2 regions of the Bacillus sp. Brlt_9 genome follow, and region 1 is predicted to be linked to the other one. Evidence: riboswitches for the same ligand, from Rfam matches in the RefSeq annotation. Region 1 holds a riboswitch; the other holds the start of a gene.
The links. Region 1 has a riboswitch for S-adenosylmethionine ahead of VF726_RS01600 (Na+/H+ antiporter NhaC family protein). Riboswitches for the same ligand answer to the same signal wherever they lie in the genome.
Positions count from the first base shown of each region.

Region 1 (5,778 bases):
TTATTCATTTAACTTAGATGGATCAACTTTATATCAAGCAATTGCGGCTATTTTCTTAGCGCAAATGTACGGTATTGATTTATCTATTACACAACAAATTACATTATTACTTGTATTAATGGTTACATCAAAAGGTATCGCGGGTGTACCGGGCGTATCATTCGTTGTATTATTAGCGACACTTGGTACAGTAGGTATTCCAGCTGAAGGTTTAGCCTTCATCGCCGGTATTGACCGTATTTTAGATATGGCTCGTACAGCAGTTAACGTTGTAGGTAACTCTTTAGCAGCTGTAGTTATGTCTAAGTGGGAAGGTCAGTATGATGCTGAAAAAGGACAAGCTTATTTGGAAGAGATTTCTAATAAACAAGCAGCTTAAATTATAATTTGAACAAGCTCTCACATAATATGTGGGGGCTTTTCTATATAGAAGGGGAGCGGACGTAATGAAACGTAAATATGGTGACGGTTCTTCGTGGAAGCGACTAATAGAGAAAGATTATACGGTTAAGCAAATAGAAGAGGGAATGCTAGGAATACTGGAAATAAAAAAGGTTAGCGAACCTAGTTATAAAGAATATGATGGGAAAGAACTTTGTATTGCAGGGGATCAGTATACGTGGATTCAATATTTCATAAACGGGAAAAACTTTGCGATTACAGCCATGTTAGATGATCAAAAAGAATTAGTGCAATATTATATCGATGTGGCGAAAGAATATAAAATTGATGACCGTGGTTTACCGTATTTTGATGATTTATATTTAGATGTAGTGTTATTACCGAACGGTAAGATGTATGTACTAGATGAAGATGAGTTAGAGGATGCCTATAAAAGTGGCGATGTTACAAAAGAAGAGTATGATTTAGCTTGGTGCACTACGAAATGGATAATAGCTGCAATAAACAATAGTGAATTTTATTGGATTTCAATATTGGAAGAAGAAATCAAAAAGTTAAAATGATTATTGTATTCAAATTTTTGCATAATTACCAAAAAAATCTATACAAAAAATAATTGACTTTTGTTTTGTAAGCGAGTAAAGTTAGGGAAGAAATTATTATTAAAAAATAAATATGAAACCTTCTTATAAAGAGAGGCGGAGGGACTGGCCCTACGATGCCTCGGCAGCGGACTCGATTTCAGAGTGCTGTGCCAAATCCAGCAAGCATGTGCTTGAAAGATGAGAAGAGCGTTTCTTATAGATGTATAAGACCTCTTCTCGTTGGAAGAGGTCTTTTGTTGTTCAGTAGAAAAGGTTTAAAACTAGGGAGAGATGATACTTTGAAAGAAACGAGAGGAAATGGTTTAGCTTTATTACCGCTTGGAATATTTTTGGCACTATTTATTGGTTCTGGAATTATTACAGGTGATTTCTATAAATTGCCGATACTTATAGCGATTTCAATTGCTGTAGGAGTCGCTTTAGCAATGAATCGTAAAGAAAGCTTTAATGTAAAAGTGGAACGATTTGCTAAAGGTGCAGGGAATCCAGATATTATGATTATGGTTTTAATTTTTGTACTGGCAGGAGCGTTCTCTGAAACAGCAAAAGGGATGGGCGGCGTTGATTCTACAGTTAACTTAGCGTTATCAATTTTACCGCAAGGATTTATCGTAGCTGGAATTTTTGTTATAGGGGCATTTATTTCATTAGCGATGGGAACTTCAATGGGAACAATTGCTGCATTAGCACCAATTGCTGTAGGTATTAGTGGGCAAACTGATATCTCAATTGCACTTACGATGGCGACAGTTGTTGGCGGGGCAATGTTTGGTGATAATTTATCATTTATTTCAGATACAACAATTGCAGCTGTACGCTCGCAAGGAACAGAAATGAAAGATAAGTTTAAAACGAACTTTTTAATTGTATTACCTGCAGCTATTATTACAATTGTACTATTAGTAATCATTACTTTAGGAAGCGACACGCAGATTAAAGCGCATAGCTTTGACTGGATAAAGATTTTACCGTATGCAGGAGTACTTATTACAGCGCTACTAGGTTGGAATGTACTTATTGTGTTAACTGGTGGAACTGTACTATCCGGCGTTATCGGTCTTTTAGATGGTAGCTACACGTTAGAGAGTTTCTTTAAAAGTGTAACGACTGGAATGGGCGGTATGATGGAGTTAGTATTACTTGCTATTTTAATTGGTGGTATGGTCGAACTGATTCAATATAATGGTGGTATTCAATATTTAATGAATATTTTAACTCGTAACATTCGTTCAAAAAAAGGAGCGGAGTTCGGTATTGCTGGTTTAGTAGGTATGACGAATATGTGTACAGCGAATAATACGATTTCTATTATCTTTACAGGTCCGCTTGCGAAAAACATTGCAGACCAATATGAAATTGATCCTCGTAAATCAGCGAGTGTATTAGATCTTTTCTCATGTTGTGTGCAAGGATTAATTCCGTATGGTGCGCAAATGTTAACTGCAGCAGGATTTGCAGCGTTATCTCCGATTGAATTGTTACCATATGCATTTTATCCGATTTTAGTTGGAGTATGTGGAATCATTTCTATATTAATTGGTTTCCCGAGGTTTTCTAAAGTAGCGGGAAAGAAAGAGTATCATAAAACAGCATAAGTAAAATGAAGTTTATGAATAGTAACGAAAGCCGTACAGAGAATGTTCTCTGTACGGCTTTTTATGTGCGATAAAAGAGTGAAACATCCTATCCTACCGTATGTTTTTACAAAAGGCTGAATGCAACTCGGTCTTAAGTCTGAGTCGAAAACGGTTCTTAAGCTCGTTATGGAAAAATGAAAAAATAGTTAAGATAAGAGTATCAAATCGAAGGGAGGCAAGCACAAGATGAAACAATTTCTAGCGTTTATCGCGGCCGGTATTTTGGCTTTAATTGCTCTTGGTAGTCTTGCTGGTATTGTAGGATTCGCAATCGGAGCAGGAGTTGTGTACTGGAGCTATAAATCATTTGTGCGAGCACAATCATTTTTTGGAAAGTTAGCTTGGGGTATTGTTGGTTTAATCGGTTTATCCATTGCACTTTCGCACTCCCCAGCATTAATCGGTATCGCAGCATTAGTAGTTTTATACTACGGATACCGTGAGTGGAAAAAAGAAAAAAATGTAGTTGTTGATTCTGCACCAGAAAGTTCTAAACCATATAGCAACTTTGAAGATGAGTGGAACAAGTTAATGAAAAACTAATGAAAAACTAATAAAAATCAAATTTATAAGGTAGAAGAGAGGAAGATTATAATGAAACAATCTTTATTCGGACGTGTACGCGATGCAATTTTAGCAGATTTTCATAATGTGTTAGATGAGAAAGAAAGAAAAAATCCAATAGCGATGTTAAATCAATATTTACGCGATAGTGAGCGTGAAATAACAAAAATTGAAAAGTTAATTGAGCGCCATAAAACATTAAAATCAAATTTTGCTCGTGAGCTTGAGCAAGCACGTTATTTCGTTAATAAAAGATCAAAGCAAGCTATCATTGCTCAAGAAGCAGGCGAATTACAACTACATGAGCGTGCGTTAGAAGAAGTAGCGTATTATGAAGGGCAAGTAACTCGATTAGAAGAAATGTATGCAGGTGTTGTAGAGCAAATTGATGAGTTGGAGCGTCGTCTTTCTGAGATGAAAAATAAATTAAAAGAAATGCACGCGAAACGTATGGAATTAATGGCACGTGAAAATATGGCACATGCAAATCGTCGTATGAATACTGCTATGCATAAAATGGATGAGAATAATCCGTTCTTACGCTTTGAAGAAATTGAAGATCATATCCGCGACTTAGAAACTCGTATGAATGAGGAGCATGAACGTGATACATTTGATATGAAGATTGCAAAGCTTGAGCGTGAAATGAAGGAAAAGAATGATGTATCGTTAACGAAAGAGTTAACAAAATAATAGTAGTATATTATAAAACAGGCTTATGATATAGTGATAGGAGAAAAGGTGTTGGAAAGCAATGCCTTTTCTTCTATGTATATGTGACAAGAAGGGGGGAGCTGAAATGAAGAAACATTTTTCAAAAACACAATTAATGGGGATGCTCCTCATCATATTTGGATTCGGTCTTTTTCTTGATATGATACTTGGACATTTTGAACCAGGTGGTCTCATTTTTGCATTTATTATGCTTATGTTTGGAAGGCATTATCGTAAAAAGAATCGTTATGTACGGGGAAATGTATTTTTATTTGTTGGTGGTATCGTATTTTTATTCTTCTTATTCTCATCAGCAGCATTTGTTCTTGTCGTATTCGCTTGTTTAGCTTTAATTGGTTATCAATTGATTCAACAAGGACATAAGCAAAAGGAAATGAAGATTGAAATTAAAGAAAAAGGGATTATAGACGAAGAGAAGCAAATATATCGTACAGAAACATATTTGAAAAATATGTTTGTCGGTAATGTACGAATGATGGATCATATTTATGAACTTGAGGATATTAATGTTCAATATGGTGCTTGTGATGTGGAAATAGATTTAACAACTGCTATGATTCCAGAAGGAGAAACGGTAATTGTTATTCGGGGTGTCGTTGGTAATATTCGTTTATATGTGCCATATGATATTGAACTGTCTTTAAATCATTCTGTTATTGTCGGACGGGTGCTCTTGCCAGGACATGAGGAGACAGGGTTTAACCGTAATGTTACATTTAGAACAGAGCAGTATAAAGAGGCTCCTCGTCGTATTAAAATTATTTCTTCGCTTGTCGTAGGCGATACGGAAGTGAGGAAAGTATAATGAAGAAACAAAAAAATATTTCGTGGATGTATATTCGTTATTCTATGTTGTCCTCTGTTAGTATCGCACTCATTTGTACAATTGTATATGTATGGAAGAGCGAGCAACAAGTGTATGATTTATTATGGAAAGAATCCATCGCTTCTGTTCCAATTGGCTTGTTTATTATGACTACAAGTTTACTTATCGGGGGAATTGTAGGATATGCAATTGGTTACTATATAGAGCAGCGTATACAAGGATTAAATACGTTTTTATTTGAAGTAGAGCGAGGGAATTTTCCAAGCGATGTTTCGTTTACTGCAGATGATGAATTTCATGAAGTGGAACGAAAAGTAATCGTTCTTGCCCGTCGATTAGAGGAGCAAGCTGGACTCTTTCAAAAAGTAACGAATGAACGAGCTCATTGGAATGAAGAGATGAGACAAGAGGCGATTTCCCAGGAAAGGCATCGATTGGCGAGGGAGCTGCATGATTCTGTAAGTCAGCAGCTTTTTGCAATGTCGATGATGATGTCGGCTATTAATGAACAAGTAGCTGCATTTCCAGAAACGACGAAAAAGCAGTTGCAGCTCGTTGAAAATATGGTTGTAAATGCACAATCAGAAATGAGAGCATTGCTTCTTCATTTACGCCCAGTGCAGTTAGAAGGTAAGAAACTAACAGAGGGTATAGAAGAATTATTAACAGAACTGTCTAGAAAGCAACATATGAAAATTGAATGGTTAATTGAACCAATTCAATTAAAAAAAGGTGTAGAAGATCACTTATTCCGTATTGTACAAGAGGCGCTGTCTAATACTTTACGGCATGCGAAGGCAAAGAAAACGGAAGTACGTCTACGCAAAATTGAGCAATATGCAATATTGAAAATTATTGATGATGGTGTCGGTTTTAAAGTAGGGGTTAATAAAGCTGGTTCGTACGGATTAAGATCAATGCAAGAGCGAGTTCATGAAATTGGTGGTACATTAAAAGTGCTTAGTTTTCCAAATAAAGGTACACAAATAGAAGTGAAAGTACCGATTAT
Region 1 covers NZ_JAYJLO010000001.1:292,867-298,644, forward strand. The annotation lists gene gltP (glutamate/aspartate:proton symporter GltP) at 1-379, shown strand, start outside; gene VF726_RS01595 (DUF402 domain-containing protein) at 447-965, shown strand; SAM riboswitch class I at 1,086-1,191, shown strand; gene VF726_RS01600 (Na+/H+ antiporter NhaC family protein) at 1,286-2,602, shown strand; gene VF726_RS01605 (lmo0954 family membrane protein) at 2,831-3,187, shown strand; gene VF726_RS01610 (PspA/IM30 family protein) at 3,239-3,901, shown strand; gene liaF (cell wall-active antibiotics response protein LiaF) at 4,008-4,748, shown strand; gene VF726_RS01620 (histidine kinase) at 4,748-5,778, shown strand, end outside.

Region 2 (5,778 bases), on a different contig from region 1:
GTAGAGTTTCCACTTGAATTGCTTAAAGGTAAGAAGGTTATATATATTTCAATGGGGACACTGCTTGAAGGATTTGAACCATTCTTTAATACGTGCATTGATGCTTTCTCAGATTTTGATGGAATAGTTGTAATGGCAATTGGTGATAGAAATGATCGTTCTAAAATTAAGAAAGCGCCAGACAATTTTATAATTGCTTCATACGTACCCCAATCAGAAATATTAAGTGAAGCAGATGTTTTTATTACACATGGCGGCATGAACAGCGTACACGATGCAATTCATTATAATGTCCCATTTGTTATAATACCTCATGATAAAGACCAGCCAATGATAGCACAACGATTAACTGAGCTGGAAGCAGCCCATCGGTTATTGAAAGAGAATGTTAATGTGCGAACGTTAAAAGAAGCGGTATCAGATGTTCTTTCAAATGAAAAGTATAAGCATGGAATACGAAAACTGAATGATAGTTTTTTAGAATGTGGTGGTTCAAAAGAAGCAATTGCAGTGATAAAATCTCTTTTAAATAAATAGTGTAGACGATATAAAAGCATAGAGGCTCTACCTTTATGCTTTTATAATATTATCCTGCAAACTGCACAGCAGTATTCGCATGTAAAAAAGCGGTATCAAAAACAGGTACAGTAATATCCTTTTGGGAAATGAGCAATGGTATTTCAGTGCAGCCTAGCAGTATACCTTCTGCGCCATTTTGAATTAATGATTTTGTAATTTTTAATAGCTTTTCTTTTGATAATTCTGAAATAATCCCTTTACTTAATTCATTTAAAATAACATGATGGATAAAACTTCTTTCCTCTTCATTTGGAATGATTGTCTCAATGTTATAGTTCGCTAGACGTGATTTGTAGAAGTCTTGTTCCATCGTTTGTTTCGTACCTAATAGTCCGATACGCTTTATATTCTGGTCTACCATTTCTTTAGCACTTACATCACCGATGTGAAGAAGTGGAATGGATATTGCATTTTCTACTTCTTCAGCAAATAAATGAACCGTATTGGAACACATTAATAAACATTCAGCCCCAGATTTTTCAACCTTTTTTGCAACTGCGACTAATTCATTTTTCACTTCTTCATATTGATGATTTTGTAATAAAGTAGTTACCTCACCAAAGTCCATACTATATAAAACAAGCTTTGCATTTTGATCATATTGAGAGAGTGTAAGTGTATTAATATGTTTATAGTATAATGATGTAGATTCCCAACTTAGTCCACCAATTAAACCGATTACTTTCATCGTACATTCCTCCCGTAACTATGTTGAATTTATTATTTCATAATTCCGATAAGAATACAATGATTTAAATGTGCTGTTAAACGAAAAATAAAAATAGTTAGAAAAGTATTGAAATTTATTCATCTTAATGCCATAATACGAATTACAAATTAATACTTATCCAGAGAGGTGGAGGGAACGGCCCTATGAAACCTCAGCAACCCCTATGTAATTTTATAGGAAGGTGCTAATTCCGCAGAGGACACGATGTGTTTTTTGGAAGATAAGAGGATTCTTGAACGTGAAAGAAAATGACCTCTTATGTAAGAGGTCATTTTTTGTTGGATAGAAAGGGAGTGTAGATGCATAATTCATTTTCAAAATAAATATAGAGTAATAAAAGTTGACTAATATGAGAGGGGAATTGTAATGAACAAATTATCAACAAAGTTAGTAGTAGCAATCGGAATTGGAGCAGCATTATACGGCATATTAGGACTTTGGGGCTTTTCTATAGCACCAAATACATTTATTAAACCTGCATTAGCTATTTTAACCGTTTTTGGAGCGTTATTCGGTCCGGTGGCAGGACTGTTAATAGGACTTATCGGTCATACCGTAACAGATACAATCGCTGGATGGGGTATTTGGTGGGGATGGGTTATTAGTTCAGGCATTATCGGTTTTGCAATGGGGCTCATTCAAAAAAGAATTGGCTTTAGTGTGAAAAACGGGACGTATAATAAAGGCGATATTTCTTATTTAGCTATTACTGGGTTACTTGGTATCGTCATTGCTATCATATTTGCGGGTGCATTCGATATTATCGTCATGGGAGAACCGTTTGACAAAATTGTAATACAAGTATTAGGTGCAACAATTGCTGATGTTATCGTATTTTTAGTTCTTGGATTGCCAATTACGATAGGCCTAGCTAAATCTAATAAAAAACATAGACATTTAAAAATTGAAAAGTAGGGATGTTAACATGCAACCAATTATTTCTTTTGAACAATTCAGCTTTCAATATAAGCATGCGGCGCAGCCTACTGTAAAAGACATAACGTTTCATATATATCCTGGGGAAAAAGTATTAATTGCTGGGCGTAGTGGTTCAGGAAAATCAACGTTAGCTCATTGTATCAATGGGCTAATCCCCTTTTCTTATGAAGGGAGTAGTACTGGAACTATTTCTATTGCGGGAAAAGATCCGAGGAAAGGGAGTATTTTTGAACAAAGTAAACAGGTAGGAACAATTTTACAAGATCAAGACGCTCAATTTATTGGTCTTACAGTAGAAGAAGATGTAGCTTTTTCTTTAGAAAATGAATGTGTAAATCAAAACGATATGAAAAAGATTGTTTCGGAATCATTAAAAAAGGTAAAGATGCATTCTTTTCATAAACAAAGTCCGCATGAATTATCTGGAGGGCAAAAACAAACTGTTTCTTTAGCGGGTCTGTTAACGACAAATGCTGATATATTATTATTCGATGAACCGTTAGCAAATTTAGATCCAGCTAGTAGCTTGCATACGATAGATCTTATTAAAGATATACATAAACAATATAAAAAAACAATTGTTATTATTGAACATCGAATAGAAGAAATGTTAAATCTGGATATAGATAAAATTATTTTAATGGATGAAGGGGAAATTGTTACGATAGGGACACCAGAAGAGATATTAGCGTCAAATATATTACCATCAATCGGTTTAAGAGAACCTATGTACATAGAGGGATTAAAGAGATTACAGTTTTATAGTAATAATGAGGTAATATACCCACTTGAAAATCTTCAAAGAGAACGTATTTGTAGTGCAATAAATGAGTGGGTGGAGAAGCAAGTTTTTTGTAAAAGTACTCCTAAAAACAAAGAAATATTGAAAGTAGAAAATTTGTCATTCTCCTATCCTAATAAACAAAAAGTATTAGACGATATAAATTTTTCCATAAAAGAAGGGGAAATTGTTGCACTTTTGGGCCATAACGGCGCGGGGAAATCAACATTAGCTCATAGTCTAATAGGGATAAACAAAGCAAAGAATGATAGGATTTTATTTGATGGAGTAAATATTAATTCTTGGTCTATTCGTAAGCGCGGAGAGATTATAAGTTATGTGATGCAAAATCCAAATCATATGATTACACAACCTACTGTTATAGAAGAAGTTTCATTTTCATTAAAATTAAATAAGTTTTCGAAGGGGGAAATTAAGCATAGAGTGGAGGAAACGTTAAAAATTTGTGGCTTGTATCCATTTCGAAATTGGCCAATCCAGGCATTAAGTTATGGACAAAAGAAGAGAGTCACGATTGCATCTGTACTAACAACAAATCCGAAACTTATTATTTTAGATGAACCGACAGCGGGACAAGATCATTATCATTATAAACAGTTTATGACGTTTATAAGAAAACTAGCTGCAAAGGGAATATCTTTCATTTTTATTACACACGATATGAATCTCGCATTAGAATATACAGACAGAGTGATAGTTCTACATGAAGGAGAAATTATTGCGAATAATACCGCCTCTACTGTATTAGGGCATTCAGAAACTTTACATAGAGCGCACTTAGTGGAGAGTTCTTTATTCAAATTAGTTAAATTTAGTGGTATTGCAAATCCTGAAAGATTTATAGAACTTTATTTTGATGTTATGAGGAGGGAGGCAGGTGTATAATACATATTTTCATCGTATGGATGGAGCAGTGAAATTGCTGTTATTCATTTTTTGCATGACGCTTACTTTTTTATTTTTTGATTTTCGCGTATTGCTCTTTGTATTTATAATTGGATGTATCGGACTTGTATTTGCTAAAATTCCACTTCGTAAAATCATTATTGTTTTTACTGTTATATTTACATTTAGTTTATTAAATTCTGTCATGATCTTATTTATTACACCAACACATGGATCTGAATTAACCGAATCATATACTTCATTTTTACATATTGGATATGCAACAATTACTTATGAAACATTATTTTATGCAGCTACACTTTCATTAAAATATTTTACGTTATTACCATTTACACTTATTTTTATTTATACGACTGATCCAAGCGAATTTGTGAGTAGCTTAAGTAAATTTCGAATTCATTATAAGATTATATATGCGATAAATATTGCATTACGTTACATACCTGATATTCAGTCTGAATATCAAATTATAAAACATGCGCAAGAGGCGAGAGGAGTAGCTTTTGAAAAAGGAGAAGCAAGTCTATGGGTTCGTATGAAAAATCGTGTCTTAATTTTCTGGCCTTTAATTATTCATTCTCTAGATAGAATCGATACAGTTTCAAATGCAATGGATTTAAGAGGATTTGGAAAGAAGGATACACGTACGTGGTTTTATACAAATAAAGCGAAAAGCGGGGATTTCATTGCTTTACTTGTAGGTATTTTTATTTTAATAGTTGCAGTGTATGCAAAATTATATGTATTCCAAAACTTCTGGTATCCATTTTAAAGCACTCTCAAATGAGTGCTTTTACTTATTTTTATATAGACATGCTCAAAAAAGGGATATTCACATAATGTATAATACGAACCAGTTAAAATGATCAACTACCTATTAGTTTTCAAACCAAAAGGAGGAGAAAATATGAGTTACGGTGGTTCTTGTGGTTTTGGTGGAGGTTTCGCTTTATTAGTTGTGTTATTCATTTTGTTAATTATCGTTGGATGCAGCTGCTGGGGCGGAGGGTACTAATTACTAATTAGTCTCCACAAATGTAAACTAAAAAAACATAGAAGATACTTATGTATCGAAACAAATAAAAAAGGAGCGATTATGCTCCTTTTTTATTTGTTGTTAGATGAGTTTTTATTACATTTCGGGAATGTAATTGTCAAAGTAGTTCCTTTATTAATAACGCTTCGGATTTTTAAACTACCTTGCATCGTTTCAATGATTTTTACAGCAACCATTGTACCTAAACCTGTACCTTTCGTTTTCGTACTAAAATACGGTTCACCAAATCGGTTTATTTGCTCTTGTGACATACCAATTCCGCTATCCTCAATTCGTATAATAACTTTATTATTACTAATAGATGAGGAGATATTTAAAGTACCACCATTCGGCATTGCTTCAATACCATTTTTTATTAAGTTTAAAAAGCATTGTTGAAAGTGCTGTTTATTACCTACAATTGTTGCCGTTGAGAAATCTTTGGTAATATGTATTGTGTTCATGTTACATAAAGGTAAGATCATATTAATAACTCGATTTAACTCTTGTTCTACTGAAATATGATCTAATTTTTCTGAAGCAGGTTTGGCAAACGTTAAATAATCATCAATAATTCCTTGGGCACGATGTAATTCTTCAAGTATATGTTCAATATACTCATCTCTTGATTTTGCAGTTAAATTTGGTGTTTTTAAAAGTTGAGTAAATCCTTTTACGACAGTTAAGGGATTTCTTACCTCGTGCGATATACTAGCAGCGAGTTGGCTAACAATCTCCATTTTTTCCATTTTAATTAACTTCGATCGCATACATACTGCATCTTTT
Region 2 covers NZ_JAYJLO010000005.1:303,370-309,147, reverse strand. The annotation lists gene VF726_RS21610 (macrolide family glycosyltransferase) at 1-537, shown strand, start outside; gene VF726_RS21605 (aspartate/glutamate racemase family protein) at 587-1,267, opposite strand; SAM riboswitch class I at 1,421-1,536, shown strand; gene VF726_RS21600 (ECF-type riboflavin transporter substrate-binding protein) at 1,676-2,224, shown strand; gene VF726_RS21595 (ABC transporter ATP-binding protein) at 2,235-3,935, shown strand; gene VF726_RS21590 (energy-coupling factor transporter transmembrane component T family protein) at 3,928-4,728, shown strand; gene VF726_RS21585 (YjcZ family sporulation protein) at 4,864-4,971, shown strand; gene VF726_RS21580 (LytS/YhcK type 5TM receptor domain-containing protein) at 5,064-5,778, opposite strand, start outside.
Region 2: another riboswitch for S-adenosylmethionine. It lies ahead of VF726_RS21600 (ECF-type riboflavin transporter substrate-binding protein); the one in region 1 lies ahead of VF726_RS01600 (Na+/H+ antiporter NhaC family protein).